DNA from 2 places in the Bordetella pertussis 18323 genome. Region 1 is predicted to be linked to the other one. Evidence: predicted binding sites of a transcription regulator. Region 1 holds the regulator's gene; the other holds the start of a gene.

Region 1 (15,579 bases):
GCATGTCACGCTGCTGCGCAACGTGGACGCCCATGCCACCGCGCCCGCGCCGCCGCCGCCCGTGGCGTGGCGCTACGACCACTACGCGCTGGTGCAATCGCAGCCCTGGCACGGACGGGCCAGCTACCTGTGAAGATTCAATAGGTTGTATGCATGGTTCATCCGAACCGGATTTGAGAAACTGGAAATCGCCAACCCCCCAGTTCACTCAAGGAGCTCGGCCGGATGAACACCCATAAGCATGCCCGATTGACCTTCCTACGTCGACTCGAAATGGTCCAGCAATTGATCGCCCATCAAGTTTGTGTGCCTGAAGCGGCCCGCGCCTATGGGGTCACCGCGCCGACTGTGCGCAAATGGCTGGGCCGCTTCCTGGCTCAGGGCCAGGCGGGCTTGGCCGATGCGTCCTCGCGCCCGACGGTCTCGCCCCGAGCGATTGCGCCGGCCAAGGCGCTGGCTATCGTGGAGCTGCGCCGCAAGCGGCTGACCCAAGCGCGCATCGCCCAGGCGCTGGGCGTGTCAGCCAGCACCGTCAGCCGCGTCCTGGCCCGCGCCGGTCTGTCGCACCTGGCCGACCTGGAGCCGGCCGAGCCGGTGGTGCGCTACGAGCATCAGGCCCCCGGCGATCTGCTGCACATCGACATCAAGAAGCTGGGACGTATCCAGCGCCCTGGCCACCGGGTCACGGGCAACCGACGCGATACCGTTGAGGGGGCCGGCTGGGACTTCGTCTTCGTGGCCATCGATGACCACGCCCGCGTGGCCTTCACCGACATCCACCCCGACGAGCGCTTCCCCAGCGCCGTCCAGTTCCTCAAGGACGCAGTGGCCTACTACCAGCGCCTGGGCGTGACCATCCAGCGCTTGCTCACCGACAATGGCTCGGCCTTTCGCAGCCGCGCCTTCGCCGCGCTGTGCCATGAGCTGGGCATCAAGCACCGCTTTACCCGACCTTACCGCCCACAGACCAATGGCAAGGCCGAACGCTTCATCCAGTCGGCCTTGCGTGAGTGGGCTTACGCTCACACCTACCAGAACTCCCAACACCGAGCCGATGCCATGAAATCCTGGCTACACCACTACAACTGGCATCGACCCCACCAAGGCATCGGGCGCGCTGTACCCATCTCCAGACTCAACCTGGACGAATACAACCTATTGACAGTTCACACCTAGCCCAAGAGCGCATTTGATGAACAGCGATGCAAGCGCAATCTGAAAGCGTCAAGACAATGAGAATGAGTATGCGTATTCGACAGGCCGCATGCATGCGCCATGCCTGATGCGGCTTGCGGCGCCATGCGCGCCGCGAATTGCGCCGTGGCGCGCGCCGCGGGCCCGCCCGAATGCGGTGCCCGCGCATGGCGCACGATCGCTCGCGCGCGCCGTTGGCGCGCGGCCACAAATCAGCCCGGGGCCCGCCCGCGCCGTGTCGCAAGCCAGATCCCCAGCGCAATCGGCACGATACCCAGCAGGTCCAGGCGCGAGACCGGCTCGCCCAGCAAGGCCCAGCCGAACAGCAGGCCCAGGGGTGGCATCAGGAAATGCAGGGCGCTGGCCGACGTAGCGCTGGCGCGGCCGAGGATCAGGAACCACAGGTAGTAACCACCCATCGACACCGCCACGACCATGTAGGCCATGCTGCCGACCAGGCCCACCGTCAGGCGCACGTCCGCCACGCTTTCCAGGCTCAGCGCCACTGGCAGCAGCGCCAGCCCGCCTGCCAGCGACTGCACGCCGGTTGCCGTCCACAGGCCGGCGGCTGGCGCCATGCGCTTGTACAGCACGTTCCGGCGACCAGCGCGAGCAGCGCGCCGCCGGCCAGCAGGGTGCCGTGCAGGTCTTCGTGCATGCCGGACAGGCGCGAACGCAACACCAGCGCCACGCCCAGCAGCCCCAGGCACAGGCCCGCCAGCTTGCGCCAGCCAAGCCGCTCGCCCAGCACCGGTCCGGCCAGAATGCCGATCAACAAGGGATTGGTGCTGATCAGCACCGCCATGAAGGCCGATGACACGGTGGTCAAGCCCGTCCAGCTCAACCCCAGGTAGAGCGCATTGTTGAGCACGCCCAGCAGTGCCAGCACGGCCAGCTCGCGCGGCGCGGGCGGGCGCCATCCCGCGCCCAGGCGCGCCACCGCCAGCAGCAGCACGCCGGCAAGCAGGAAGCGCGCGCTCAGCAACACCAGTGGCGGGCCATCGTGCACGGCGATCTTGGCCGCGGCAAAGGCCGAACTCCACAAGAGGCAGAACACGGCGATGGCGCCCCAGGGCGTGGCCGCGCGGTCCGGCGCGCCGCGCCAGGCGCCTGCCGCTGCCGCGGCCGATGTGGTCTTCATGATGGCTTCCCGTTGCCGGCCGCCAGCGGCGACCTTAGCCTGCATTCTGCGAGCGGCCCGATCCATTGACAAATTCTTTATTTGGATCAAAAGTATTTGAAAAACCGATGCATTTTCCGGAGCGAACCGCCGTGGACCTGGACCTGCTGCACAGCTTTGTTTCCGTCGTCGACGCCGGCGGCTTCACCCGTGCGGGCGAACGCGTGCACCGCACCCAATCGACCGTCAGCCAGCAGATCCGCAAGCTGGAAGACGCGCTGGGATGTGCGCTGTTCATCCGCGAAGGGCGCGGCGTGCGGCTGACCGAGGACGGCGAGCGGCTGCTGGGCTATGCGCGGCGCATGCTGGCGCTTTCCAACGAAATCCGCGAGGTGGTCAGCGGCGAGCGGCGGCTGGAGGTCGTGCGGCTGGGCCTGCCCGACGACCTGGCGGTCACCCGGCTGACGCACATGGTGGCCGACTTCGCCCGCCGGCATCCGCAGGTACGGCTGTCGATGCGCTGCGATCTCAGCGCCAACCTGCACCGGGCCCAGGCCCGCGGCGAACTGGACCTGGTCCTGCTCAAGCGCGAGCCCGGCGCCGGCCCGAGCCGGGCGGCGTGGCCCGAGCGCCTGCACTGGCTGTGCGCGGCCGGCGGCCCCGCCACGCTGCCCGACCCGATTGCCCTGGTCGCGTTCCCGCAGGGCTGCCAGTACCGCAACCGCGCCATCCATGCGCTGGAGAGCGCCGGCCGGCGCTGGCGCATCGCATACGAAAGTCCCAACCTGTCAGGGCTGCAGGCGGCGGTGGAGGGCGGATTGGGCGTGGCCTTGCTGGAGCAGCGCTGTCAGACGCCCGCAATGGCGCGCTGCGACGCCTTGCTGCCGCGCCCGGCGCCCAGCGAGCTGGCGCTGTGCATGAGCGATACGGGCTCGCGGGCGGTGCACGAACTGGCCCGCCTGATCATGGACTTCTGTGGGGACGATAAATTGCGCCAGGCAGCATGAGCCGGCTGGCGCAAGGCGCCGCGTCGCTCAGGCGACGGCGACGAGGGGAATCGGAAAGCCGTTGGCCGCCGGTTGGGGCGTGCCTACGGGCTCGAGCGCCGCGGGCGGGTTGACCGGAACGGCGACCGACCGCACTTCGCACACGCTCGAGGCCCGCCCGCCGGGCAGGTACTCGGTGGCGGTTGCCGCGCAGCAGCCGCAGCACGTGGCCACGCCCAGTTCGAACTGGAGATCGCCCAGCGTAGCCGCGCCCGCGTCCACGCAGGCGCGGACTTGGCGTTCGGTAACGGCATTACATATGCAAATGTACATGAGAACAATTATCGGCAATTATTCTGTCACGCGCAAGCTGCTCCGAGCGGCAAATTTGCAACGAATCCCGCAGCTAACTACCTGAAATCAGGAACAAATTAGGAGGCGTCCTAACGACCCGCGGCGTGGGCCTTGCGCAGCGTCGCTGGCGCAATCCGCAGCGCCTCGCGGTACTTGGCCACCGTGCGGCGGGCAATGACGATGCCCTGGTCGGCCAGGCGCTGCATGATCTGGCTGTCCGACAAGGGCTTGGCGCGATCCTCGTCGGCCACCATCTGGCGGATCACCGCCTGCACCGCGGTGGCCGAGGTGGCGTCTCCGCCATCGGTGGACACGCCCGCGCCAAAGAAGCGCTTGAGCTCCAGCGTACCGAACGGTGTGAGCATGTACTTCTGCGTCGTCGCGCGCGAAATGGTCGATTCGTGCAGATCCAGTTCGCCGGCGATGTCCTTGAGGATCAGCGGCCGCATGGCCGCCGGCCCCTGGGTGAAGAACGCCTGCTGATGCGCCACGATCGCCTGCGCCACGCGCAGGATGGTGTCGAAGCGCTGCTCCACGTTGCGTATCATCCAGCGCGCCTGTTGCAGCTGCGCCTGCAGGCCGGCGTTGCCGCCCTGGCGCTGGCCGCCCAGCACTTGCGCATAGACGGCATTGACATGCAGCCGCGGCACGACGGCGCTGTTGAGCACCGCCTGCCAGCCCTGGCGGGTACGGCGCACGATCACGTCGGGAATGGCGTAATCGGCCGCCGGCACCGCCCAGGCGCGGCCCGGCCGCGGTTCCAGGCGCGGGATCAGCGCATGCGCGGCGCGCACGACCGCCTCGTCGCATTGCACGGCCTCGCGCACGCGGGCCACGTTGCCGGTGGCCAGCAAGGGCAGATGCTGCGCGCAGATGCGCCGCGCACAGGCCAGCACCTCGGCATCGGCCGCCTCGGGCAGGCGCGCCGGATCGGGCTGGCGCAACTGCAGCTGCAGGCATTCGGCCATGTCGCGCGCGCCGATGCCTGCCGGATCGAACGACTGCAGCAATGCCAGCGCCGCGCGCAGCTCGTCCAGGTCGGCCTGCACCTCGGCCGGCAGCCAGGTCAGGATCTCTTCCAGGGGCGAATCCAGGTAGCCGTTCTCGTCCAGTTCGTCGATCAGCAGACCGCACAGCGCCGCATCGCGCGGCGCGGCGCGCGTCAGCGCCAGCTGCCCCAGCAGGTGTTCGCGCAGGGTATCCGGGCGCGCCGCCTGCGGCAGGTCGCTGTCGTCGTCGGGAAGAACGCCGCCCGAACCGGGCATCTCGTCCAGGCGCAGTTCGGTATCCGGCGCCTCGTCGGCCTCGACCGAGGCCTCGCGCTCGGGGTCGGCCTGCTCCTCGCGCGCCGGATCTTCGTCGCGTTCCAGCAACGGATTCTCGGCCAGCGCCTGCGACAGTTCGGCCTCCAGCTCCAGCGACGACAGCTGCAACAGCCGGATCGACTGTTGCAGTTGAGGGGTCAACGTCAAATGTTGACCAGGACGAAGTTCTAGCGCGGGACGAGTCATAGGTACAATATTTTGCATGATGAATCCCACTTCGCCCGAACGCATCCGCCAGGACGGCCGCCTGATCGGCCAGGCCTTGTTGAAACTGGCGCTCCCCCGCCTGATATTCCGGGTCGTGGTGGTCGCCATCGCCGCCGTCATCTGGCTGCTCGTGGCCGCCTGGCTGCTGGCCTTCGGCAAGTCGCTGTCGTTCGAGGGCATGCATGCCCTGGGCCAGCAGGCCGTCGACATGCTGACCCGCGTCAACCCCTACTTCTGGTGGGGCGTGGTGGCGATCTGGTCGCTGATCGTGTTTTTCTCCATACGCGCCTGGCTGGGATCCAGCATCGCCGCCGGCCGCGCCGCCGTGGTCCCCACCGACGTGCTGTCCGACCTGGCGCCGCGGCTCTCGCCGGAGGTCCTGGACGTGCTGCGCTGGGTGTGGGGCGAGCGCGAAGAACCGCTCACCGTGGGCGATCTGCAACGCGCCCACACCGAACTGCGGCATAACCACATCGGCAAGATCGCGCTGGTGCGCGAGCAATCCGGCATCCTGGATGCGCCGGCGCACCGGCCGGGCCCCGACGAGCGCCACTGCGCGGCGCGCCATGCCGAGCCGCGGATTACCGAACCGCGCGCGGTCGAGCCCAGGCTCGCCGAGCCGCATATCGGGCCGGCGCGCTGAGCGCCTGGGCGCATCCCGGACCGGCCTGACGGCGCGCCCTGGCGCGCCGTTTACATTTGCGCTGCGCCGGGAAATGTGTTTGACTATAGGTTATGGCCGCCCAACGCACCTTCCTCGCGATTGCCTACGACCGCTCCAATGCGGCCGTGGCCGGCCTGCGCCTCGCGGTGTCCCCCACCGCCCTATCGCTACTACGCCTACCGATCGGTTGCCGGGCCTAGTGCCCCGTGGTAGCTCGGCAGCCGTACGCTCGCCACACGCGTTTTCCCCCGTTTTATTAAACTGAATCCGGCCGATTTACGGCCAAACTGCCCGCGAAACGACCAACGCAATGCAGTGGGCCAGCCCCATGCGCGGCCGTCACCATGGCCGACGTCATTACCGCTGGCTCTACGGGATTCACAAGAAACCGATCGAGGTGTACTGATGATGCTCGCCAACCCCGCCACCAAATACGTACCGTTCCAACCCTTTGCGCGCGACTTCGCCGAGCGCACCTGGCCCAGCCGCCGCATCACCCAGCCGCCCATCTGGATGAGCACCGACTTGCGCGACGGCAACCAGTCGCTGATCGAGCCCATGAGCGTCGAACGCAAGGTGCGTTTTTTCGAGCAGCTGGTGAAGATCGGCTTCAAGGAAATCGAAGTGGGCTTCCCGTCGGCGTCGCAAACCGACTTCGACTTCGTGCGCAAGCTGATCGATGAAAAGCGCATCCCGGACGACGTCACCATCATCGTCCTGACCCAGTCGCGCGAAGATCTCATCAGCCGCACCGTCGAGGCCGCCGCCGGCGCCAGGCAGGCCATGATCCACCTGTACAACGCCTGCGCTCCGGCTTTCCGCAAGATCGTGTTCAACATGAGCCGCGACGAAATCAAGAACATCGCGGTCACCGGCACGCGCATGGTCAAGCAGTACATGGCGAAGTACCCGCAAACGCAATGGCGCTACGAGTACTCGCCCGAAGTCTTCAGCACCACCGAGCCCGAATTCGCGCTCGACGTCTCCAACGCGGTGGCCGACGAATGGGACGCCACGCCCCAGCGCAAGATGGTGCTCAACCTGCCGGCCACCATCGAGGCGACTTCGCCCAACATGTACGCCGACCAGATCGAGTGGATGCACAAGAACCTCGCGCGCCGCGACAGCATCGTGTTGAGCGTGCACCCGCACAATGACCGCGGCACCGCCGTGGCGGCCGCCGAATTCGCCGTGATGGCCGGCGCCGACCGCATCGAGGGCTGCCTGTTCGGCAGCGGCGAGCGCACCGGCAACGTCGACCTGGTCACGCTGGCGCTCAACCTCTATACGCAGGGCGTGCACCCCGGCCTGGACTTCTCCGACATCGACGAAGTGCGCCGCTGCGCCGAGTACTGCAACCAGTTGCCGGTCCATCCGCGCCATCCGTACGCGGGCGACCTGGTCTTCACGGCATTCTCCGGCTCGCACCAGGACGCCATCAAGAAGGGCTTCGCGCAACAGCAGGCCGACGCTCCCTGGGAAGTGCCTTACCTGCCGATCGACCCTGCCGACCTGGGCCGCAGCTATGACGCCGTCATCCGCGTCAACAGCCAGTCGGGCAAGGGCGGGGTGTCCTACCTGCTCGAACAGGAGCACGGCCTGGTCTTGCCGCGCCGCCTGCAGATCGAATTCAGCCGCGCCATCCAGCGCGTTACCGACGAAACCGGCCGCGAGGTATCCTCGGACGACGTCTACACGATCTTCGACAGCGAATACCTGGCGCAGCAGCAGCCCTGGCAGCTGGTCCGCCACCGTATCGACGGCGATCCGTCGGCCGGCGAGGGCAAGCACTTCAGCATCGAGGCCGAACTCAGCTTCAACGGCGAGCGCCGCATCGTGAAGGGTAGCGGCGACGGCGCGATCTCGGCCTTCGTGGCGGCGCTGGACGTGCCTGTGCGCATCATGGACTACCACGAGCACGCCATCGGCACCGACACCCGCGCCGCCTGCTACGTGGAAGTGCGCGTTGGCGATTCGCCCACCGGCTTCGGCGTAGGCATCGACCGCGACATCGTCACTGCCTCCTTCAAGGCTGTGCTGGGCGCCGTCAACCGCCATCACGTCGCCGCTACGCAAGCCACCGAAACCGAAGCCGTCGCCGCGTAACCCCTCGGGTGCCTGTCCCCGCGGGGACAGGCACCCTTGCCGCAGGAGTCGCTCCCCGTGCGGGGACCGGCACCCGCTACCCCGGCAGCGTCAATCCGCCGCCAGCACGCCATTCATCCAGCGCGCGATCGCCAGCAGGCGCTGGTCGTCGCGAAACCCTCCCACGACCTGCAACCCCACCGGCAAGCCTTGCGGCCCTTGCGCGAACGGCAGGTGCACGCACGGTACGCCGAACAAGGTCCAGGCCCGGCAGAACAGCGGATCGCCGGTAGCGCTGGGCGCCAGCAGCACGTCGTAGCGCTGCAGCCATTCGGCCACTTTCGCGCGCGCCTGCCCCGCCTGCGCCAGGTGGGCCAGGTATTGCTCGGCGGTCAGCGCGGCGCCGGCCTCCAGCATCGCCGCCAGCTTGGTGCTCAGTTGCGATGGGTAGTGGATGCGTTCGAAAGCCAGCGCCTGCGCGGCCTCGTAGGCCATCACATCGCTATGCAGCTGCGCCAGCCCGCAATCCTCGTTGGGCGGCGGCGCCAGTTCCTCCACGACGGCGCCCGCCTGCGAAAGCGCGCGCGCGGCGCGCTCGAACGCTGGACGCGTTTCGGGCAGGGTATGGCGCCATTGCGGGCTGCGGAACATGGCCACGCGCGGGGTGCCGTCATAGCGCAATTCGCGCAGCCGCGCGTCGCGCATCAAGGCCGAGGCCAGCAAGGCCACGTCGTCGACGCTGCGCGCGAACATGCCGACGGTATCGAGCGTTTCGGCCAGCGATTTCAGGCCGGCGCGCGAAATGCGTCCGAAACTGGGCTTGTAGCCCACCACGCCGCAGTACGCGGCCGGCCGTATCACCGAGCCGGCAGTTTGCGTGCCCAGCGCCAGCGGCACCATGTCGTCGGCCACGGCCGCGGCCGACCCGCTGGACGAGCCGCCCGGCGTATAGGCCGTGTTGCGCGGATTGCGCGTGGGGCCGGGGTGGTAGGTGGCGAACTCGGTGGTGGCGGTCTTGCCCAGCACCAACGCGCCCGCGTCGCGGCACAGCGCGACCGCGGCGGCGTCGGCGCGCGGCTGATGCGATTGGTAGATGCCGGACCCATAGGCGGTGGGCAGATCGGCTGTGTCGAACATATCCTTCACGCCCAGCGGCAGGCCGTGCAGCACGCCGCGTATCGGACCACGGTCGAGTTCGCGCGCGGCGGCCAGCACGGCGTCCGGACGCAGCGCGGTCCAGGCCTGGACCTCCGGCTCGCGCTGCTCGATGCGAGCCAGACAGGCCCGCGCCAATTGCTCGGCCGTCAGGTCGCGCCGATTCAGCAGGCGCGCGGCCTCGGACGCGCTGATGCGATTCAGGTTCATCGCTTTCCCCATTCCCCAATGATGTCTTTATGCACGACTCGGATTGCAATATGCGCGGCGCCGCAATATTTGTTTTCGGAACGCGCGCGCCGCGCTTCGAGTGTAGAAGCAACCCGGCGCATGGCGCAAAACTTGCGGCACTGCACGATGCAATGTCGTTGGCGCTTTGGGAAATTTCGACTAAGGTGGCGCCGTGACACATCGTTGTCATGCTGCATGCCTAGAATGAAATCGTTTTCATCGTGACAATTCCTCGCGAGGCACGCTGTGAGCCGCAAGCCGCCAGGCCGACCATCTATCATCGAGATCGCCCGCCACGGTATCGCGCGCCTTCAACCAGCCCGCGCTGCTCAAGCCCGATACGCTCGCGCATATCGAAGCGGTCGCGCAACGCAGCGGCTTTCGGCCCAACCGCGTGGGCCGCAGCCTGCGCGCCGGCCGCTCGCGCACCATCGGCCTGCTGCTGCTCACGCTGACCAACCCGGTATTCGCCGATTGCTTCGAGGGCGCCGAACAGTATGCACGCCGCGCCGGCTACAGCGTCATGATGGCGACGACCAACTACCAGCCCGCGATCGAGGCCGACGCCGTGCAGGCGCTGATCGACCACCAGATCGACGGCCTGATCCTGACCGTCGGCAACCCTGCCCGCAATGCCACGCTGCAAGCCCTCGAACAGGCGCAGGTGCCGCATGTGCTGGCCTATAACGAATCGGGGTCGCACCCTTTTGTGTCGGTCGACAACCGCGCCGCCGCGCGCGACATGGTGCAACGCCTGGCCGATCTGGGACACCGCCGCATCGCGCTGGTGACCGGGCCGCTGGCCGCCTCGGACCGGGCGCGGCGCCGCCTCGAAGGCGCGCGCCGCGGCCCGCACGCTGGGGCTGGAACCTGTGGCGCACCTGGCCATGCCCACGCACACCGCCTCGAACCTGTCCACCCTGCAGCAGGCCGTGCAGGCCGCCCATGCCCCTACCGCGCTGTTCTGCTCCAACGATCTGCTGGCCACGGCCGTCATCGCGCATCTGGTCGAACTGGGCCTGCGCGTGCCGCGCGACATCTCGGTGTGCGGCTTCGACGGCGTGGCGATCGGCGCATTGATGGTGCCCACGCTGTGCACCGTCGCGCAACCGAGCCGCGACATCGGCGCGGCCGCGTGCGCCCGCCTGCTGGCCCACATGGAACAGGGCGTGCCGATCGAATCGGCGCGCCTGCCCTATCGCATCTTCCCTGGCGGCACCGTCGCCGCCGCCCCACGCCCCGAAGAGGAACCCTCACCATGAAACGCATCATCCAGGCCGCGTTGCGCGGCACGCTGCTGGCGTTGGCGATCGGCGCCGGCGCCGCCCAGGCGCAGAACGCCATCTGCTACAACTGTCCGCCCGAATGGGCCGACTGGGCCACCCAGCTCAAGGCCATCAAGGAGGCCACCGGCATTACGGTGCCCGGCGACAACAAGAACTCGGGGCAGGCATTGGCGTCGATCGCCGCCGAAAAGGCCAACCCGGTGGCCGACGTGGTGTACTACGGCGTCACGTTCGGCATCCAGGCCGACAAGGACGGGCTGGTGCAAAGCTACAAGCCGGCGCATTGGGACGCAATCCCCGACGGCATGAAGGATCCCGACGGCAAATGGTTCGCCATCCACTCCGGCACACTGGGCTTCATGGTCAATGTCGACGCCTTGCGCGGCAAGCCGGTGCCCAAGTCGTGGGCCGACCTGCAAAAGCCCGAGTACCGCGGCATGGTGGGCTACCTGGATCCGGCCTCGGCCTTCGTCGGCTATGTCGGCGCCGTGGCGCTGAACCGCGCGCTGGGCGGCACGCTGGACAACTTCGATCCCGCCATCGACTGGTTCAAGAAGATGCGCGCCAACCGGCCCATCGTGCCCAAGCAGACCGCCTATGCGCGCGTGCTGTCGGGCGAAATCCCGATCCTGATCGACTATGACTTCAACGCCTATCGCGCCAAGTACAAGGACGAGGCCAACGTCGACTTCGTCATCCCGGCCGAAGGAACCATCGCCGTCCCGTACGTGATGAGCCTGGTGGCTAACGCGCCGCATGCGGACAACGGCCGCAAGGTGCTGGATTTCACGCTGTCCGAACGCGGACAGGCCATCTGGGCCAATGCCTTCCTGCGCCCGGTCCGTGCCGAGGCGATCTCGGCCGAGGCGCAGAAGAAGTTCCTGCCCGCCAGCGAATACGCGCGCGCCGGTACGGTGGACTACGTGAAGATGTCGGTGGCCCAGCGCGGCTTCTCCGAACGCTACGCCAAAGAGGTGAATTGATATGCAGCGCCGCGGATGGCTGTTGTTCGCTGCGCCGGCCGCGGCGCTGTTCCTGGCCTTCTGGCTGCTGCCCATGGCCAGCCTGGTGCTGACCGGCGCCACCGTCGAGGAAGGCCACTCGGCGTATTACATCGTGGTCACCAGCCCGCAGTACTGGCGCAGCCTGTTCAATACCGTGGCGCTGTCGCTGGTCGCCACGCTGGCCACGCTGGCCACGCTGGCCACGCTGTTGCTGTCGCTGCCGATCGGCCGCTTCCTGGCCTGGCACCGCGAGTTCCCCGGACGCCGCGCGCTGGTCGCGCTGCTGATGTTCCCGCTGGCGTTTCCCGGCGTGGTGGTGGGTTTCCTGATCATCCTGCTGGCCGGCCGCCAGGGCGTCATCGGCTCGCTGACCGAATGGATGACCGGCGAGCCCATGGTGTTCGCCTACGGCATGGGCGGGCTGTTCCTGGGCTACCTGTATTTTTCGCTGCCGCGCACCATCGGCATGATTTCCGCGGCGGCGCAGCAGATCGACGTCAGCCTGCTGGAGGCGGCCCGCACGCTGGGCGCGCGGCCGTGGCGCCGCTTCGTCGATATCGAGCTGCCCGCGCTCACGCCCGCGCTGCTGGGCGCCGGCGCCATGAGCTTCGCCACCAGCATGGGGCCTTCGGCACGGCGTTCACGCTGGCCACGCAGATCGACGTGCTGCCTTTGACGATCTATAACGAATTCACCAACTACGCCAATATTCCGGTGGCGGCGGCGCTGTCCATCGTGCTGGGCCTGGCAACCTGGGCGGTGCTGTATGCCGCGCACAGCCTGGCCGGCGCGCGCGCCGGCGCGGGCGCTTGAGGGAGGCCGGCATGTCCGCGATGTATTCCAAGACCGACGCCCGCCTGGGCCTGACCGTCACGCTGGCGGTGGCCGCGTTCCTGATCGGCCCGGTGGTGCTGTCCGTGCTGGCCGGCCTGACGCGCAACTACTTCGTGGGCCTGGAAAGCGGCCTGACCCTGCGCTGGGTGATCGAAGTCTGGGATCTGTACGCCGATACGATCTGGCGCTCGTTCGCCGTGGCGCTGCTGACCCTGTTGGTCTGTACGCTGACCGGGGTGCCGGCGGCCTGGGTCCTGACGCTGCACCACGGCCGGATGGCGCGCGCGCTCGAGGAACTGCTGACCCTGCCGGTGGCCGTGCCGGGGCTGGCCTCGGCGCTGGCGCTGATCGTGTCCTGGGGCACGGTCAGCGGCCTGCGCGGCAGCATCTGGTTCATCGTGATCGGCCACGTGCTTTTCACGCTGCCCTTCATGGTGCGGGCCACCCGCGCCAGCATGGCCGGCGCCGATCTCGCCACGCTGGACGAGGCAGCCGCCACGCTCGGCGCGTCGCGGCTGCGCCGCTTCCTGACCGTGGTCGTGCCCAACGCGGCGCCGGGTATCGTGACCGGCGCGCTGACCGTGCTGACGCTGTCGATCGGCGAATTCAATCTCACCTGGCTGTTGCACACGCCGTTGACCAAGACGCTGCCGGTCGGCCTGGCCGACAGCTATGCGTCCATGCGGCTGGAGATCGCCTCGGCTTATACCCTGGTGTTCCTGCTGATGCTGATGCCGCTGCTGGTCGGCCTGCAATGGCTGGCCGCCCGCGGCGAACGCAATGCCGCCAATGCTCCCATTACCAACGAGAAGACCGCAACATGAGCGCCTCTGTATCGATCACGCTGGAAAACTGCGCCAAGACCTGGCCGGGCGGCTCGCGCGCGCTGCAGGCGCTGGACCTGCACATTCCGGGCGGCGAGATTCTCGCACTGCTGGGGCCCTCGGGCTGTGGCAAGACCACGCTGCTGCGGCTGATCTGCGGCCTGGAGCAGCCCGACGCCGGCACCCGCATCCTCTATGGCGACGAAGACGTCACCGCGCTCGCCCCGGAAGCGCGGGGAGTTGGCGTGGTGTTCCAGAGCTATGCGCTGTTTCCCAACATGACGGTGGCCGACAACGTCGGCTATGGCCTACGCGTACGCGGCATGGCCGAGGCGGCGCGCACGGCGCGCGTGCGGCAGATGCTGGAACTGGTACAGCTGCAGGCCCTGGCCGGACGCCGCATCTCGCAGCTTTCCGGCGGCCAGCGCCAGCGCGTGGCGCTGGCGCGCGCGCTGGCCATCGAGCCGCGCGTGCTGCTGCTGGACGAACCCCTGACCGCGCTGGATGCCAAGCTGCGCGAGCACCTGCGCGTCGAACTGGCGCAGATGCTGCGCGGCCTGGACATCACCACCATCATCGTTACGCATGACCAGGACGAGGCCATGATGCTGGGCGATCGCATCGCGGTCATGTCGGCGGGCCGGCTGGAACAGATCGGCCATGCCGAAACGCTGTACCGCGAGCCCGCCACCGAATTCGTCGGCGAGTTCCTGGGCACGCTGTGCCGCGTCCGCGCGGCCACGCGCGACGGCCTGCTGGTTGCCGGCGACGAACCGCTGGCATTCCGCCCGCATCACGCCCGCCTGCAGGCGCCGTGCGACGGAGCGCTGCACGCTCGCGTGCTGGCCCGCTTCTTCCTGGGCGGCTCGGTACGCTACGAAATCGGCCTCGACGACGGCTAGGTGTGAAGATTCAATAGGTTGTATGCATGGTTCATCCGAACCGGATTTGAGAAACTGGAAATCGCCAACCCCCCAGTTCACTCAAGGAGCCCGGCCGGATGAACACCCATAAGCATGCCCGATTGACCTTCCTACGTCGACTCGAAATGGTCCAGCAATTGATCGCCCATCAAGTTTGTGTGCCTGAAGCGGCCCGCGCCTATGGGGTCACCGCGCCGACTGTGCGCAAATGGCTGGGCCGCTTCCTGGCTCAGGGCCAGGCGGGCTTGGCCGATGCGTCCTCGCGCCCGACGGTCTCGCCCCGAGCGATTGCGCCGGCCAAGGCGCTGGCTATCGTGGAGCTGCGCCGCAAGCGGCTGACCCAAGCGCGCATCGCCCAGGCGCTGGGCGTGTCAGCCAGCACCGTCAGCCGCGTCCTGGCCCGCGCCGGTCTGTCGCACCTGGCCGACCTGGAGCCGGCCGAGCCGGTGGTGCGCTACGAGCATCAGGCCCCCGGCGATCTGCTGCACATCGACATCAAGAAGCTGGGACGTATCCAGCGCCCTGGCCACCGGGTCACGGGCAACCGACGCGATACCGTTGAGGGGGCCGGCTGGGACTTCGTCTTCGTGGCCATCGATGACCACGCCCGCGTGGCCTTCACCGACATCCACCCCGACGAGCGCTTCCCCAGCGCCGTCCAGTTCCTCAAGGACGCAGTGGCCTACTACCAGCGCCTGGGCGTGACCATCCAGCGCTTGCTCACCGACAATGGCTCGGCCTTTCGCAGCCGCGCCTTCGCCGCGCTGTGCCATGAGCTGGGCATCAAGCACCGCTTTACCCGACCTTACCGCCCACAGACCAATGGCAAGGCCGAACGCTTCATCCAGTCGGCCTTGCGTGAGTGGGCTTACGCTCACACCTACCAGAACTCCCAACACCGAGCCGATGCCATGAAATCCTGGCTACACCACTACAACTGGCATCGACCCCACCAAGGCATCGGGCGCGCTGTACCCATCTCCAGACTCAACCTGGACGAATACAACCTATTGACAGTTCACAGCTAGGCCGCGCCCGAAGGCGTGGCCTTGGTGAAGAACAGATCGGTGATCAACGCGTTGTCGATGGTCTCGCCGCTGAGCGTGCGGGCCAGCAGCTCGGCGCCCAGCAGCTGCAGCGAGAACACCATGTCGGGCTGTACCCGGCGGATCTTGGCCAGGTGCATGGCGGTATTGGCCACCGCCACCGTCTTGGTGTCCGGGCCGGCCACTTCCTTGGCGGCCAGCACGATGAAGGCGTTGTCGGCGTCGTCGTCGCGCAGCGCCAGCACATAGCGCGCATGGGCGGCGCCGGCCTCGGCCAGCACGGCGGTGTTGGAGGGATCGCCGGTCACCAGGTCGGCATCCTCCGGATAATTGTGCGCGAT
Region 2 (15,579 bases), 1.5 Mb from region 1:
AAGGAGAAAAGGGTGTCGTTCCAGTGGCGCACGCTGAGGACGCGCTCGGTATTGAAAGCTGCCATGTCGTTGTAAATTACGGCGCCTTCCAGCGCACAAAGGAAGAAACGGGAAGAGGCCTCGCCGCGCGCAACGCATGGGCGAACCTAGGGTTAATCCTGATTTTAACGCAAGTAGCTGAGAACTGCTCTTATTAATCGTAATACCCATATGCCGTTTGATCGGGGTCAATTCCCACCCCGCCGCGCCCGCAAACTGACCTTTCAAGAAGTTGAACAGCGGTCCGCTTCCTGTTATTGTGCCCGTCTCAGTTGATAATCATTTTCGTTAGCGCACGCAACTGCAATCCGCATCGGCGTGCGTTCCTGTCCTGCCGGAGTCATTCCATGCCGTCGACCAAGCGTTCCTCCCTGATCCCGCTGCTGCGCGCCCTGGCGCTCGCGGGCGTTGCCACGTTCTCCGCCCAGGCGCTGGCCTCCGATGAGGTCAGCCTCTACACCACGCGCGAACCCAAGCTGATCCAGCCTCTGCTCGACGCCTTCGCCAAGGACAGCGGCATCAAGGTCAACACCGTCTTCGTCAAGGACGGCCTGCTCGAACGCGTCAGGGCCGAGGGCGACAAGTCGCCGGCCGACGTGCTGATGACGGTCGACATCGGCAACCTGATCGACCTGGTCAATGGCGGCGTCACCCAGAAAATCCAGTCGCAGACGCTCGACAGCGTGGTGCCCGCCAACCTGCGCGGCGCCGAAGGCAGCTGGTACGCCCTGTCGCTGCGCGACCGGGTGCTCTACGTCGAGAAAGACCTCAAGCTGGACAGCTTCCGCTACGGAGACCTGGCCGACCCCAAATGGAAGGGCAAGGTGTGCATCCGCTCGGGCCAGCACCCCTACAACACCGCGCTGGTGGCGGCCATGATCGCCCATGACGGCGCCGAGGCCACCGAGAAATGGCTGCGCGGCGTGAAGGCCAACCTGGCCCGCAAGGCGGCCGGCGGCGACCGCGACGTGGCGCGCGACATCCTCGGCGGCATCTGCGACATCGGCCTGGCCAACGCCTACTACGTCGGCCACATGAAGAACGCCGAGCCGGGCACCGACGCCCGCAAGTGGGGCGACGCCATCAAGGTAGTGCGCCCGACCTTCGCCACCGCCAAGGATGGCGGCACCCACGTCAACATCAGCGGCGCCGCGGTCGCGGCGCACGCGCCCAACAAGGCCAACGCCGTCAAGCTGCTGGAGTACCTGGTCTCCGAGCCTGCCCAGACGCTGTACGCCCAGGCCAACTACGAGTACCCGGTGCGCGCCGGCGTCAAGCTGGACGCGGTGGTGGCCAGCTTCGGCCCGCTGAAGGTCGATACCCTGCCCGTGGCCGAGATCGCCAAGTACCGCAAGCAGGCCAGCGAACTGGTCGACAAGGTGGGCTTCGACAACTGAGCCGCGCTACACTCACGCCCGCCACGCCATTGCGGCGGCGCGGGCGTTGCCTGGCGCACGGCATGAACTGCCTTGTTTGTCGGCAAAGCGGCCATCCGGCCGCTTTGCATTTTTCCCCGTAGCATGCACACCACTTTCTTGCCGCGCAGCGCGCGGACCCGCTTCAGCGAACGCGGCTCCGGCTGGCTGGCCGGCGCGTCCCTCATCGCGCTGGCGGTGCTGGCGCCGGTGGCGGCGCTGGCATGGTGGGCCCTGCACGCCGACCTGTCGCACTGGACCCACCTGACCCGCTACGTGCTCCCGCAGGCCATGGCCAACACCATGATCCTGCTGGCCGGCGTGGGCGTGCTGGTCACGATGCTGGGCACCGGCGCGGCCTGGCTGGTCACCGCCTACGAGTTCCCGACCCGCCGCACCCTGACCTGGGCCCTGCTGCTGCCGCTGGCCGTGCCCACCTACATCATCGCCTTCGCCTATCTCGACCTGCTGCATCCGATCGGGCCGGTGCAGGGCGCCATCCGCGCCGTGCTGGGATACGACAGCCCGCGCCAGTTCCGCCTGCCCGACCTGCGCTCGATCTACGGCGCCATCTTCGTGCTGGGCTTCGTGCTGTACCCCTACGTGTACCTGAGCACGCGCGTGATGTTCATGACCCAGGCCGCCAGCCTGCTGGAAGCCGCCCGCACACTGGGAGCCGGCCGCGTCGGCGTGTTCCTGCGCGTGGCCCTGCCCATGGCGCGGCCGGCCATCGCGGTCGGCGTCAGCCTGGCGCTGCTCGAGACGCTCAACGACATCGGCGCCTCCGAATTCCTGGGCGTGCAGACACTGACCGTATCCGTCTACACTACCTGGATCACCCGCTCCGACCTGGCCAGCGCGGCGCAGATCGCGCTGACCATGCTGGTGTTCGTCATTGCCCTCATCCTGCTCGAACGCCACGGCCGCAAGCGGCAGCGCTACGCCAACACGCAGCGCATGCGCGCCATGCAGCCACGCCGGCTCCATGGTCCGGCCGCCGCGCTGGCCGCCGTGCTGGGCTGGATTCCCGTGGTGCTGGGCTTCGTGGCGCCTGCCCTGTACCTGATCGTCGAAACCTACAAGCGCCTGCATCTGGTGGGCGGCGTCTCGGACCAGCTCTGGGCCGGGCTGCGCAATACGCTGATGGTGGCCGCCCTGGCCACCATCGTCACGCTGCTGTGCGGCCTGGTCGTGGCCTGGGCCGGCCGCAGCCTGCGCGAGAGCGCCTCGTTCAACCCCGGCCGCACCTGCGGGCGCATCGCCAGCCTGGGCTATGCCGTGCCCGGCACGGTGCTGGCCATCGGCCTGCTGGCGCCCTTCGCCTGGCTCGACCACACCATGTCCACGCTGTTCGGCTGGAACGGCCTGCTGCTGATAGGCACCACGGGCGCGCTGGTATGCGCCTACACCATCCGGTTCCTGGCGATCTCTACCGGTGGCATCGAAGCCGGCCTGGCGCGCATTCCCGCCTCGCTGGAACAGGCTTCGCGGCTGCTGGGCGAGACCTCCGCCGGCACGCTGCGCCGCGTCCACCTGCCATTGCTGCGCCCCGCCCTGGCGGCCAGCGCGCTGCTGGTGTTCGTGGACACCATGAAGGAACTGCCCGCCACGCTGCTGCTGCGCCCGCTCAATTTCGAGACGCTGGCCACCTGGCTGTACGCGGAGGCGGCGCGCGGCACCTACGAAGAAGGAGCGGTCGCCGCGCTGGCCATCGTCGCGGCCGGTCTGATCCCGGTCATCCTGCTGGCGCGCACCAATCTGAAGATGGGACACTGATACCTTGGCCGACCTGCTAGAACTCGATCACATCCGGCTGGGCTACGACACGCCCCAGGGCCTGAAGACCATCATCGACGATCTGTCGCTGAGCCTGCCCGCCGGCCACATCGGCTGCCTGCTGGGCGAATCCGGCTGCGGCAAGACCACCGTGCTGCGCGCCATCGCCGGCTTCGAGCCGGTGCTGGCCGGGCACATCGCGCTGGACGGCGCCGTCATTTCGTCGCCCGACGTGCAGGTGGCGCCCGAACTGCGCCGCGTCGGCATGATGTTCCAGGACTACGCCCTCTTCCCGCACCTGAGCGTCAGCCAGAACGTGGCCTTCGGCCTGCGCCGGCTGTCGCGCCCGGCGCGCGCGGCGCGCGCGCAGCGCGTGGCCGAAATGCTGGAACTGGTCGGCCTGGCGCAATCGGCCGACAGCTATCCGCACGAGATCTCCGGCGGCCAGCAGCAGCGCGTGGCGCTGGCGCGGGCCATGGCGCCCTCGCCCGACCTGCTCCTGCTCGACGAGCCGTTTTCCAATCTCGACGTGGATACGCGCGAACGCCTGGCCTTCGAGGTGCGCGAGATCCTCAAGCGCACCGGCCACACCGCCATCCTGGTCACGCACAACCAGGCCGAGGCCTTCGCCATCGCCGACCGCATCGGCGTCATGGCGCGCGGCCATATCGAGCAGTGGGACACCCCGTACAACCTGCACCAGCACCCGGCCAGTCCGTTCGTGCGCGATTTCATCCGCCGCGAAGCCCTGGTGGAACAGCGCCTGCAGGCGTTCGACCGCGGACGCTAGCAGGGACGCGGCGGACCGCTCAGGAGCGCGGCGGCGGCAAGGGGATGAACTCGGTTTCGTCGCCCGGCACGACCTGGCCGAAGCGGTTCCTGGTCCAGTCTTCCTTGGCCTGTTCGATGCGGTCCTTGCTGCTGGAGACGAAGTTCCACCAGATGAAGCGCGGGCCGTCCAGGGGCTCGCCGCCCACCAGCGCCATGCGCGCCGCCGTCTGCGCGCGGATCGTCACCGCCACGCCCGGCGCGAACACGATCAGGAGGCCGGGTTCGTACGCCTGCCCCTCGATGTCCACCGTCCCCTCGACCAGGTAGGCGGCGCGCTCTTCGTGCTCGGGCGGCACCACCACCGTGGCCCCGGCCTGCAGCTGCACGTCGCCGTAGAACAGCGGCGACAGCGTGCGCACGCCGGAGGTCTGGCCAAACAGCGAGCCGGCGATCACCTGGGCGCGCACGCCCTCGCCTTCGACCACCGGTTGCGCCTGCGTGCCATAGTGCACGAAACCCGGGTCGGTTTCCTCGTGCTCCTTGGGCAGGCCCACCCACATCTGCAGGCCATACATGCGCAGCGGAGCCAGCCGGCTTTCCGGCGCGGTGCGCTCAGAATGCACGATGCCGCGGCCGGCCGTCATCCAGTTGACCTCGCCGGGCAGGATGGTCTGGACATTGCCGGCCCCGTCCCGGTGCACCAGCGAGCCCTCGTAGAGATAGGTCACCGTGGCCAGCCCGATATGCGGGTGGGGCCGCACGTCCATGCCCACGCCGGCGGGAAACTGCACCGGGCCCATCTCGTCGAGGAACACGAACGGCCCCACCGAGCGCTGCTGCGCCGACGGCAAGGCGCGGCGCACTTCGAATCCGCCCAGGTCGCTGGTGCGCGGCACCACGATGGTCTGTACCGCCGACTGCGGCGCATTGTTCAAAATCGACATGGCTCTCCTCCTGTACCGGCTGGCCGCGCGGCCGCGCCGTGGAAAAATGGGCGCCGGCTGGCGGCGCCCGTCTCACTTTACGGCAAATCGAATACCAGGACTTCGGCGCCTTCGCCGTCGCCCAGCCGCACCGCGGCCTCGTCCTGCAGCGCCAGGCCATCGCCCGCGCCCAGCCTCTGGCCATTGACGACCAGGCTGCCGCGCGCCACGTGCACCCACGAGCGGCGTCCGGCCGCCAACGGCAGCTCGGCGCTTTCCGTGCCGTCGAACAGGCCCGCGTACAGGCGCGCATCCTGGTGGATGCGCAGCGATCCGTCGGCGCCGTCGGGGGAAACCAGCTGGCGCAGCCGGCCGCGCTTGTCAGCCTCGGGAAAACGCTTCTCTTCGTACTCGGGCGCAATACCCGCCACATCGGGCTCGATCCAGATCTGCAGCATATGGGTCGCGGCATCCGGCTGCGGGTTGAACTCCGAATGCATCACGCCGCGGCCGGCGCTCATGCGCTGCACATCGCCGGGGCGGATGGTCGAGCCGCTGCCCATGCTGTCCTTGTGCGCGATCGCGCCGTCCAGCACATAGGTGATGATTTCCATGTCCCGGTGGCCGTGCGTGCCGAAGCCCCGGCCGGCGGCGATGCGGTCATCGTTGATCACACGCAGCGGCCCGAAGCCCATATGGGCCGGATCATAGTAATTGGCGAAGGAAAACGTATGGTGCGTATCGAGCCAGCCGTGGTTGGCATGGCCGCGTTCGGCGCTGCGACGCAGGGTAAGCATGGCGAACTCCTTATTTCAATAATATGAATGTTCCGTACATCGGCCGGATGCCGAGTGCAGGCATTCACAACATGGGCCCATTGTGCCCCTCCCCCGGCGCCTTGATGAGGGATGGATTTGATGACATCATTCAATTAATTTGAATGAGTGGAGGCCGCCATGCCCCGTCCACGCGCCGCCCCGCCCCCCGGCCAGCCCATCACGCCCGACCTGCTCGTCATGGTCGACGCCATCGCCCGCCATGGCAGCTTCGCCAAGGCGGCGCGCGAACTGGGCAAGGTGCCTTCGGCCGTCACTTACGCCATCCGCAAGCTGGAAGACGGACTGGACATGCTGCTGTTCGACCGCAGCGGCCATCGGGCCGCCCTCACGCCCGCCGGCCAGGCCCTGCTGGCCGAAGGCCGCCACGTGCTGCAATCGCTCGACGCGCTGGCCAGCCGCGTCAAGCGCGTCGCTACCGGCTGGGAAGGCGAATTGCGCATCGCCGTCAGCGCCGTGCTGCCCTGGACGCCGCTGTACGATCTGATCGAGGATTTTCGCGCCCTGGCCGGCGCCACCACCTTGCGCTTTTCCGCCGAAGTGCTCAGCGGCAACTGGGATGCGCTGGCCTCCGGCCGCGCCGACCTGCTGATCGGCGCCGACGCGGCGGGCGCGCCGTCGGGCGCCTACCGCACCCAGGCCATGGGGCAGACCCAGTTCGCCTTCTGCGTGGCGCCGCATCATCCGCTGGCCGCGTTGGGGCGCCCCCTGAGCGCGCGCGACATCGCGGCCTATTGCGCCATCGTGGTGGCCGACACGTCGCGCGACCTGCCGCCCCGCACGCGCGGCCTGCTGCGCGAACAGCCCGTGATCGTCATGCCCACCATGCAGGCGAAGATCGACGCCCAGGTGCGCGGCATCGGCGTGGGGCACCTGCCCCTGACCCTGGCCGCGCCCTACCTCGCCCAGGGCCTGCTGGCGACCTGCCCCACCGACGACGTCGTGCCGCTCACCGAGCAGGTGGTCTACGCCTGGCGCGATCCCAACCCCGGGCGGGCCTTGCAGTGGTGGCTGGAGCGGCTGCGCTCGCCCCGGCTGTGCGAAAGCCTGCTGGGCGTGTCGTGAAGGTTGGCGCTATTCGTCGTCGATACCCAGCTCGCGCAGCTTGCGCGTGATGGTATTGCGGCCGATGCCCAGCCGCGATGCAGCCTCCACCCGCCGCCCCCGGCTCGCATCCAGGGCGCTTTGCAGCAGGATCTTCTCGAACTGGCGCGTCAGCGTCGCCATGACCGCCGGCTCGCCGCGCTCGAGGCGGAACTGCGCATCGCGCAGCAAGGCTGCGTGCCAGTTGCGCGGCGCGGCATCCGGCGCCTCGGCCGGGGCCGGCGCCGTCCCGGCCGCGGCAGCCGCGGCAGCCGGTTCGGCCTGCCGGGCCGCCGCCTGCTGGTGTTCGACCGCCCGGATTTCGGGCGGCAGGTCGTTGCGATCGATCGTCTGCCCCGGAGCCATGACCGTCAGCCAATGGCAGAAGTTCTCCAGCTGGCGCACATTGCCGGGAAAATCGAAACGCGCCAGCACGGCCAGCGCGTCGGGCGTCAAGCGCTTGACCGGCACGCCCAGCGCCCGGGCGCTGGTGGCCAGGAAGTGCTGGGCCAGCGCCGGAATATCCTCGACCCGTTCGCGCAGCGGCGGCAGGCGCAGGCGGATCACATTGAGACGATGGAACAGGTCCTCCCGGAACAGGCCCTGCTCGACGCGCTGTTCGAGCGGCTGGTGGGTGGCCGCGACGATGCGCACATCCACGCGCACCGGTTGCGCCCCGCCCACGCGGTAGAAACTGCCCTCGGCCAGCACGCGCAGCAGGCGGGTCTGCAACTCGATCGGCATATCGCCGATCTCGTCGAGGAACAGCGTGCCGCCATGCGCCTCCTCGAAGCGTCCGCGCCGCAGCGTATTGGCTCCGGTGAAGGCGCCACGCTCGTGCCCAAACAACTCGGCCTCCAGCAGGTCGCGCGGAATCGCCGCGGCGTTCAGCGCAACGAACGGCCCGCCGGCGCGCGCGCCGTGCCCATGCAGGGCCCGCGCCACCAGCTCCTTGCCGGTGCCGGACTCGCCGGTGATCAGCACCGTCACCTTGGACTGGGCCAGCCGGCCTATGGCGCGAAACACTTCCTGCATCGCGGTGGACGAGGACTGCGTCATCACCCAGCGCTCGCCGTTCTGCGCCGGCTCGCCCGCCGCGCCCGCGTCGGCCGCCGGCTCGCCCTCCTGCATGGCGCGCTGGATCAGCGCCACCGCCTCGTTGACGTCGAATGGCTTGGCCAGGTAATCGAACGCGCCGCCCTGGAACGCCGACACCGTGCTGTCCAGGTCGGCGAAGGCGGTCATGACGATCACCGGCAGCCCGGGATTGCGCTCCTTGATCTGGCGCAGCAGTTCAAGCCCATCGCCGCCCGGCATGCGGATGTCCGACACCAGCACCGACGGCACGTCGGCCGCCAGCGCCTGCAGGACATCGGCGGCCCGGGAGAAGCTGCGGGTGGCGATGCCGGCCCGCGCCAGGGCCTTCTCGAGCACCCAGCGGATAGCCTGGTCGTCGTCGACAATCCAAACGGGTTTCATCAAAGTGGGGGCTCCATCGGTAATACCAACCGGAATTCGGTGTGCCGCGCACGGGACTCGAATTCGATGATGCCTCCGTGCTGCTGCACGAAATCCTGGGCCAGGCTCAGGCCCAGCCCGGTGCCGCCGGCGCGCGCGGTCACCAGCGGATGGAAAATGCGCTCGCGGATGTGCTCGGGCACGCCCGGCCCGTTGTCCAGCACCGACACGACCAGCGCCAGCCGGTGCTGCCGGTACGCCAGCATGACCTGGCGCGCCACCCGCGTGCGCAGCACGACGCGCGGCGCGGGCACGTCGGCGCCCGGCTTCTGCTGCACCAGCTCCTGCGCCGCGTTGCGCGCCACATTCAGCACCGCCTGCATCAGCCTGGCCGCGTCGCCGCGCAGCTCGGGCACCGACGCGTCATAGTCGCGCACCAGTTCGACCGCGTCGCGGAACTCGGCCTGGATCAGCGCGCAGACGCGCTCGCAGATTTCATGGATGTTCACCGGCCGCGCGGCCAGCGGCACGCGCTGCGGACCGCTCAGCCTGTCGACCAGCGCCTGCAGCCGGTCGGCCTCGGTGATGATGACCTGGGTATATTCGGCCAGGGCCGCGCTGGGCAGCTCGGCTTCCAGCAGCTGGGCCGCGCCGCGCAGGCCGCCCAGGGGGTTCTTGACCTCGTGCGCGAGATTGCGCAGCAATTCGCGATGCGATTCGATTTCGTCGACCAGCCGCTGGTTGCGATCGGCCAGCACGCGCTGCTCGATCTCGCGCGTCTCGATCAATACCGGCCAGGCCTGGCCGGACAGCGACACCGTCGTGACGGTGACCTCCACCGACTCGACCACCCGCCGCAGCGAGGCCAGCTGGCGCACGTCGGCAAACTTGCCGGCGGCCGCGCTGTCGATGGCCGATTGCAGGTCTTCGGGATTGTCGAACAGCGTCGCGGCCGACAGGCCTCGCAACTGCTTGCGGGAACGGCCGAACAGGTCCTCGGCGGCGGCATTGGCGTATTCGATATGCCCGCGCTCGTTCAGCAGGAAGACCGATGTGGCCAGCAGATCAAAAGCATCGACATTCGTCATAGGAGGCAACCGGGACGGCGCGGCGGGCGGGCCGCGAGGCCCGCCGCCGCACAGCCTCCCGGATTACAGGCTGTAGTACATGTCGAATTCGACCGGATGCGTGGTCATGCGCAGACGCGTGACTTCGCCCATCTTCAGTTCGATGTAGGCGTCGAGCATGTCGTTGCTGAACACGCCGCCACGGGTCAGGAACTCGCGATCCTTGTCCAGCGCGGCCAGGGCCTCTTCCAGCGACGCGCAGACGGTCGGGATCTTGGCGTCTTCTTCCGGCGGCAGGTCGTACAGGTTCTTGTCGGCCGGGTCGCCCGGGTGGATCTTGTTCTGCACGCCGTCCAGGCCGGCCATCATCAGGGCCGAGAACGCCAGGTACGGGTTGGCCAGCGGATCCGGGAAGCGCGTCTCGATGCGGCGCGCCTTGGGGTTGCCGACGTACGGGATGCGGATCGAGGCCGAGCGGTTGCGGGCCGAATAGGCCAGCTTCACCGGCGCCTCGAAGTGCGGCACCAGGCGCTTGTACGAGTTGGTGCCCGGATTGGTGATGGCATTGAGCGCGCGGGCGTGCTTGATGATGCCGCCGATGTAGTACAGCGCGAACTCCGACAGGCCGGCGTAGCCGTTGCCCGCGAACAGGTTCTGGCCGTCCTTCCAGATCGATTGGTGCACGTGCATGCCCGAGCCGTTGTCGCCGACGATGGGCTTGGGCATGAACGTCGCGGTCTTGCCGTATACGTGCGCCACGTTGTGGATCACGTACTTCATGACCTGGTTCCAGTCCGCGCGTTGCACCAGCGTGCTGAACTTGGTGCCGATTTCCAGCTGGCCGGGCGCGGCCACTTCATGGTGGTGCACTTCGACCGGCACGCCCATCTGCTCGAGCAGCAGGCACATTTCGGAACGCATGTCCTGGAACGAATCGACCGGCGGCACGGGGAAGTAGCCGCCCTTGGGGCCCGGACGATGGCCCATGTTGCCGCCTTCGAATTCCAGGCCGCTGGACCACGGCGCCTCTTCCGACTTGATCTTGACGAAGGTGCCCGACATGTCGGTGTTCCAGGTCACGCCGTCGAACACGAAGAACTCGGGTTCCGGACCGAAGTAGGCGGTATCGCCCAGGCCGGAGGACTTCAGGTAGGCTTCGGCGCGCTTGGCCAGCGAACGCGGGTCGCGGTCATAGCCCTTCAGGTCCGACGGCTCGACCACGTCGCAGCTCAGGATCAAGGTCGGCTCTTCGCGGAACGGGTCCAGGTTGGCCGTGTCCAGGTCGGGAATCAACAGCATGTCGGAGGCTTCGATGCCCTTCCAGCCCGGGATCGACGACCCGTCGAACGCCTGCCCGCTCTCCAGCTTGTCCTCGTCGACAGCCGAGGTGGGAACGGAAACGTGGTGCTCGCGCCCGAGCGTATCGGTGAAGCGGAAATCCACGAACTTGACTTCGTTGTCGGCGATCTGCTTGAGAACGTCTTTGGGGCTTGCCATGTCATCTCCATAAGATAAAAGCGTCGAGGGCCTTGGTTGCCCGACTGGCAATAAACAGGCAAGCAAAATGCGTGCCAGGTCCCGCACTCCTGGAAGGAGGCGGCCGCGGAATGCGAAAACAGGAATTCAGCACCATTATGGTGCAAAACACGGGGCGCTGGTTGCCCTATTTTGGTGCGCAGCGATTACAGGAACATTTCCTGCAGATCGTTCAGGAAGCGCCAGCCCAGTGCGGTGGCGCGCAGGCGGGTCGGATCGGCGTCGAGCAGGCCGCGCCGGGTCGCTGCTTCCAATTGGTGCGCGATGGCCGCCAGCGACAGGCCAGTGCGCTCGCCAAACGAGGGCGCGGCCACGCCTTCTTTCAGGCGCAGCGCATTGAGCATGAACTCGAACGGCAGTTCGCCCGCCCCGACGACCCGGCTTTCGGCCACATGGCTGCCATCGCGCGCCATGGCGCGCTGCATCCAGGAATCCGGATTGCGCAGGCGCGCCTGGCGTTCGATGCGGTCGTGAAACGACAGCTTGCCATGGGCGCCGGGCCCCAGGCCCAGGTAGTCGCCGAACTCCCAGTAATTGAGATTGTGCCGGCAACGCGCGCCCCGGCGGGCATAGGCCGAGACCTCATAACGCGCCAGCCCGGCCTGGGCCAGGGTCTCCTCGACCATGTCCTGCATGGCGGCGCTGGCATCGTCGTCCGGCAATTCCGGCGGGTATTTGGCGAAAACCGTATTGGGTTCCAGCGTCAGGTGATACAGCGACAGGTGTTCCGTGCCGAAGGCCAGCGCCTGGCGCAGGTCCGCGCGGCACTGCTCGAGCTCCTGGCCCGGCAAGGCGAACATCAGGTCCAGGTTGACGCGCTCGACCGTCTGCTGCGCCATGGCGATGGCCGCGCGCGCCTGGGCCGCGTCATGGATGCGGCCCAGCCTGGACAGCTGGGCATCGTCAAAGCTCTGGATGCCCAGCGACAGCCGCGTCACGCCGCTGGCCGCGTAATCGCGGAAGCGTCCGGCCTCGGCAGTGCCCGGGTTGGCCTCCATGGTAATTTCGGCGTCCGGCAGCAGGTTCAGGCAGGCGCGCAGCATGGCCAGCAGCTCGTCCAGCCCCGCCGCCGACAGCAGGCTGGGCGTGCCGCCGCCGATGAAGACGGAAATGACCTGGCGCCCCCATACCTCGGGCACGGCCTGCTCCAGGTCGGCGAGCAGCGCGTCCAGGTAGGCGCGTTCGGGAATCTCGCCCGGCGCGGCATGCGAATTGAAGTCGCAATAGGGACACTTGCGCACGCACCAGGGCACGTGCACATAGACCGACAGCGGCGGCAGGCTGGTCAGCGTGGCGCCGGCCGGCGCGAGGACGCGCGCGCCGGCGGCCGGCCCGCCCAGGTTGCGGATGGGAATCGTGATGGCCATGCGCGTAGTCGCCTCGACCGGCTAGGTGTGAACTGTCAATAGGTTGTATTCGTCCAGGTTGAGTCTGGAGATGGGTACAGCGCGCCCGATGCCTTGGTGGGGTCGATGCCAGTTGTAGTGGTGTAGCCAGGATTTCATGGCATCGGCTCGGTGTTGGGAGTTCTGGTAGGTGTGAGCGTAAGCCCACTCACGCAAGGCCGACTGGATGAAGCGTTCGGCCTTGCCATTGGTCTGTGGGCGGTAAGGTCGGGTAAAGCGGTGCTTGATGCCCAGCTCATGGCACAGCGCGGCGAAGGCGCGGCTGCGAAAGGCCGAGCCATTGTCGGTGAGCAAGCGCTGGATGGTCACGCCCAGGCGCTGGTAGTAGGCCACTGCGTCCTTGAGGAACTGGACGGCGCTGGGGAAGCGCTCGTCGGGGTGGATGTCGGTGAAGGCCACGCGGGCGTGGTCATCGATGGCCACGAAGACGAAGTCCCAGCCGGCCCCCTCAACGGTATCGCGTCGGTTGCCCGTGACCCGGTGGCCAGGGCGCTGGATACGTCCCAGCTTCTTGATGTCGATGTGCAGCAGATCGCCGGGGGCCTGATGCTCGTAGCGCACCACCGGCTCGGCCGGCTCCAGGTCGGCCAGGTGCGACAGACCGGCGCGGGCCAGGACGCGGCTGACGGTGCTGGCTGACACGCCCAGCGCCTGGGCGATGCGCGCTTGGGTCAGCCGCTTGCGGCGCAGCTCCACGATAGCCAGCGCCTTGGCCGGCGCAATCGCTCGGGGCGAGACCGTCGGGCGCGAGGACGCATCGGCCAAGCCCGCCTGGCCCTGAGCCAGGAAGCGGCCCAGCCATTTGCGCACAGTCGGCGCGGTGACCCCATAGGCGCGGGCCGCTTCAGGCACACAAACTTGATGGGCGATCAATTGCTGGACCATTTCGAGTCGACGTAGGAAGGTCAATCGGGCATGCTTATGGGTGTTCATCCGGCCGGGCTCCTTGAGTGAACTGGGGAGTTGGCGATTTCCAGTTTCTCAAATCCGGTTCGGATGAACCATGCATACAACCTATTGAATCTTCACAGCTAGGGCCGGTCCACCGGCCCGGTTGCGCGCAGCTTGTCCAGCAGCTGCGCCAGGGCCTGCGCCCGGTGGCTGATGCGGTTCTTGTGCTCCGGCGCCAGTTGGGCGGCGGTGCAACCCTGCTGCGGCAGATAGAAATGCGGGTCGTAGCCGAAGCCATGCTCGCCGGCCGGCGCATCGACGATCTCACCGTGCCAGAGCCCTTCGCCAATGAGCGGACAGGGATCGTTCTCGGTGCGCACCAGCGCCAGCAGCGCCACATACCAGGCGCGCCGGTCGCCGGCCGCGGCCAGCTCGCGCACCAGCAAGGCGTTGTTGGCCGCGTCGCTGCGGGCGCCGCCGGGCTGCTGGGCGTAGCGGGCCGAATGCACGCCCGGCGCCCCGCCCAGCGCCACCACGCACAGGCCCGAATCGTCGGCCAGGGCCGGCAGGCCGGTATGCCGGCTGGCGTGGCGGGCCTTGGCCAGCGCGTTCTCGACAAAGGTGGCGTGAGGCTCCTCGGCCTCCGAGACGCCCAATTCGCTTTGCGGCACCAGTTCTATCCCAAGCGGGGCGAACAGGGCCGAGAATTCGCGCAATTTGCCGGCATTGTTGGATGCAAGCACCACGCGACGCAAGTTTGGATTGAGTATTTCTGCGGACATGGGCAACATTGTAGAACGGGATGCGGCCGCCTCGGCGCGACTGGCGAACCTACGCAACATCGCGGCAATAATGACTCGTCATGATATTGACCCCGGCCTGCCTGGCCCTTTGCGCATACGCCCAGCATGATCTCGTCTTCCGCAGCAGACCTCCATGCCGACGCCGGCCTGGCCGCCATTCTCCAGGGCGGCCTGCTCAATCCCTGCTACCAGCCGGTGGCCGACCTGGCGCAGGATCGTATTTTCGGCCATGAAAGCCTGATCCGAGGGCCGCACCAAAGCGTGCTGCACATGCCCGACGCCCTGTTCGCCGCGGCGCGCCGCGACGGCCTGCACGCCGAACTCGAACTGGCCAGCCTGCAGGCCGGCGCGCGCCGCTTCATCGAGCTGGATTCGCCCGGCAACCTGTTCCTGAATCTCTCCGGCGCCGTCCTGGTGGCGTGCTGGCGCCACTACGGCAGCGGGCTGCCGGTCATGCTGCTGGCCGACAGCGGCCTGGCGGCCGACCGCGTGGTCATCGAGATCACCGAATACGATCCGGTGGGCGGCGACCTGCCGGCCCTGAACCAGGCCCTGGCCTGCCTGCGCGCCAGCGGCATGCGGGTGGCGCTGGATGACTACGGCGTCGGCAACGCCAGCCTGCAGCTATGGGCCGAACTGGCCCCCGACCTGGTCAAGATCGACCGCTACTTCTTCAATGGCATCAGCCGCGACGAGCGCCGCCTGCAACTGGTGCGCTCCATGGTGTCGACGGCGCGCCAGCTCAACTCCACCCTGGTGGCGGAGGGCATCGAGAATGCCGACGACCTGCGCACGGTCTACGAGCTGGGCACACGCTACGCGCAAGGCTGGTTCCTGGGCCGTCCCGAGAACGAGCCGCGCACCGACCTGCCCACGGCGGCGCGCGCCTCGCTGCAGCCAGCCTGTGCGACGCAACCCACGCGCATCCCGGGCCACACGGCGCTGGCGCTGCGGGTCGAGGCGCCGCCGGTCATGCTGGCGCGCCACACCAACGACGACGTGCAGCGGCTGTTCCAGGAGCATCGCCACCTGCATGCCGTGGCGGTGCTGGACACCGACAGCCGGCCGGTAGGCATCATCAACCGGCGCGACTTCTCCGAGCACTACGCCCAGCGCTATACCCGCGACCTGTTCGGGCGCAATCCATGCTCGACGTTCATGAACCCCGACCCTGTGCTGGTGGACGTGCATACGTCGATCGACCAGCTCAGCCACGTGCTGCTGTCCGACGACCAGCGCTATCTGGCCGATGGCTTCGTCATCACGCGCGGCGGCCGCTACGACAGCCTGGGCACCGGCGAAGCGCTGGTGCGCTCGGTCACCGAAATGCGCCTCGAAGCCGCGCGCTACGCCAACCCGCTGACCTCGCTGCCGGGCAACATCCCCATCAGCCAGCACATCGCCCACCTGCTTGACCATGCGCTCGACTTCGTCGTCTGCTACGCCGACCTGGACAATTTCAAGCCGTTCAACGATGTCTACGGCTACTGGCGCGGCGACGACATGATCCGCCTGTGCGCCGACAGCATCAAGCGCCACTGCGACGCGCGCCGCGACTTCGTCGGCCACGTCGGC

What was found. The regulator sigma-54, encoded in region 1, starts transcription at its own class of promoters, with help from an activator protein. The targets are predictions, from matches to a motif close to TGGCANGNAANCTGCTTT.
Region 2: glnA (type I glutamate--ammonia ligase) is a predicted target of sigma-54. The motif match lies at 10,925-10,942, and genes of this name have one in related genera.

Annotation. Positions count from the first base shown of each region.
Region 1 covers NC_018518.1:534,549-550,127, reverse strand. The annotation lists gene thpR (RNA 2',3'-cyclic phosphodiesterase) at 1-133, shown strand, start outside; gene BN118_RS02630 (IS481-like element IS481 family transposase) at 226-1,176, shown strand; partial or broken gene BN118_RS02625 (DMT family transporter) at 1,407-2,335, opposite strand; gene BN118_RS02620 (LysR substrate-binding domain-containing protein) at 2,443-3,321, shown strand; gene BN118_RS02615 ((2Fe-2S)-binding protein) at 3,349-3,651, opposite strand; gene rpoN (RNA polymerase factor sigma-54) at 3,744-5,165, opposite strand; gene BN118_RS02605 (hypothetical protein) at 5,182-5,829, shown strand; gene leuA (2-isopropylmalate synthase) at 6,256-7,956, shown strand; gene BN118_RS02595 (amidase) at 8,047-9,300, opposite strand; partial or broken gene BN118_RS21160 (substrate-binding domain-containing protein) at 9,568-10,583, shown strand; gene BN118_RS02580 (ABC transporter substrate-binding protein) at 10,580-11,590, shown strand; partial or broken gene BN118_RS02575 (ABC transporter permease) at 11,592-12,424, shown strand; gene BN118_RS02570 (ABC transporter permease) at 12,436-13,269, shown strand; gene BN118_RS02565 (ABC transporter ATP-binding protein) at 13,266-14,171, shown strand; gene BN118_RS02560 (IS481-like element IS481 family transposase) at 14,270-15,220, shown strand; gene kch (voltage-gated potassium channel protein) at 15,217-15,579, opposite strand, start outside.
Region 2 covers NC_018518.1:1,985,554-2,001,132, forward strand. The annotation lists gene BN118_RS09360 (ferredoxin--NADP reductase) at 1-65, opposite strand, end outside; gene BN118_RS09365 (Fe(3+) ABC transporter substrate-binding protein) at 387-1,436, shown strand; gene BN118_RS09370 (ABC transporter permease) at 1,560-3,230, shown strand; gene BN118_RS09375 (ABC transporter ATP-binding protein) at 3,235-4,020, shown strand; gene BN118_RS09380 (pirin family protein) at 4,040-4,945, opposite strand; gene BN118_RS09385 (pirin family protein) at 5,023-5,721, opposite strand; gene BN118_RS09390 (LysR family transcriptional regulator) at 5,881-6,825, shown strand; gene ntrC (nitrogen regulation protein NR(I)) at 6,835-8,322, opposite strand; gene glnL (nitrogen regulation protein NR(II)) at 8,322-9,389, opposite strand; gene glnA (type I glutamate--ammonia ligase) at 9,453-10,865, opposite strand; gene hemW (radical SAM family heme chaperone HemW) at 11,051-12,271, opposite strand; gene BN118_RS09415 (IS481-like element IS481 family transposase) at 12,293-13,243, opposite strand; gene rdgB (RdgB/HAM1 family non-canonical purine NTP pyrophosphatase) at 13,342-13,992, opposite strand; gene BN118_RS09425 (EAL domain-containing protein) at 14,110-15,579, shown strand, end outside.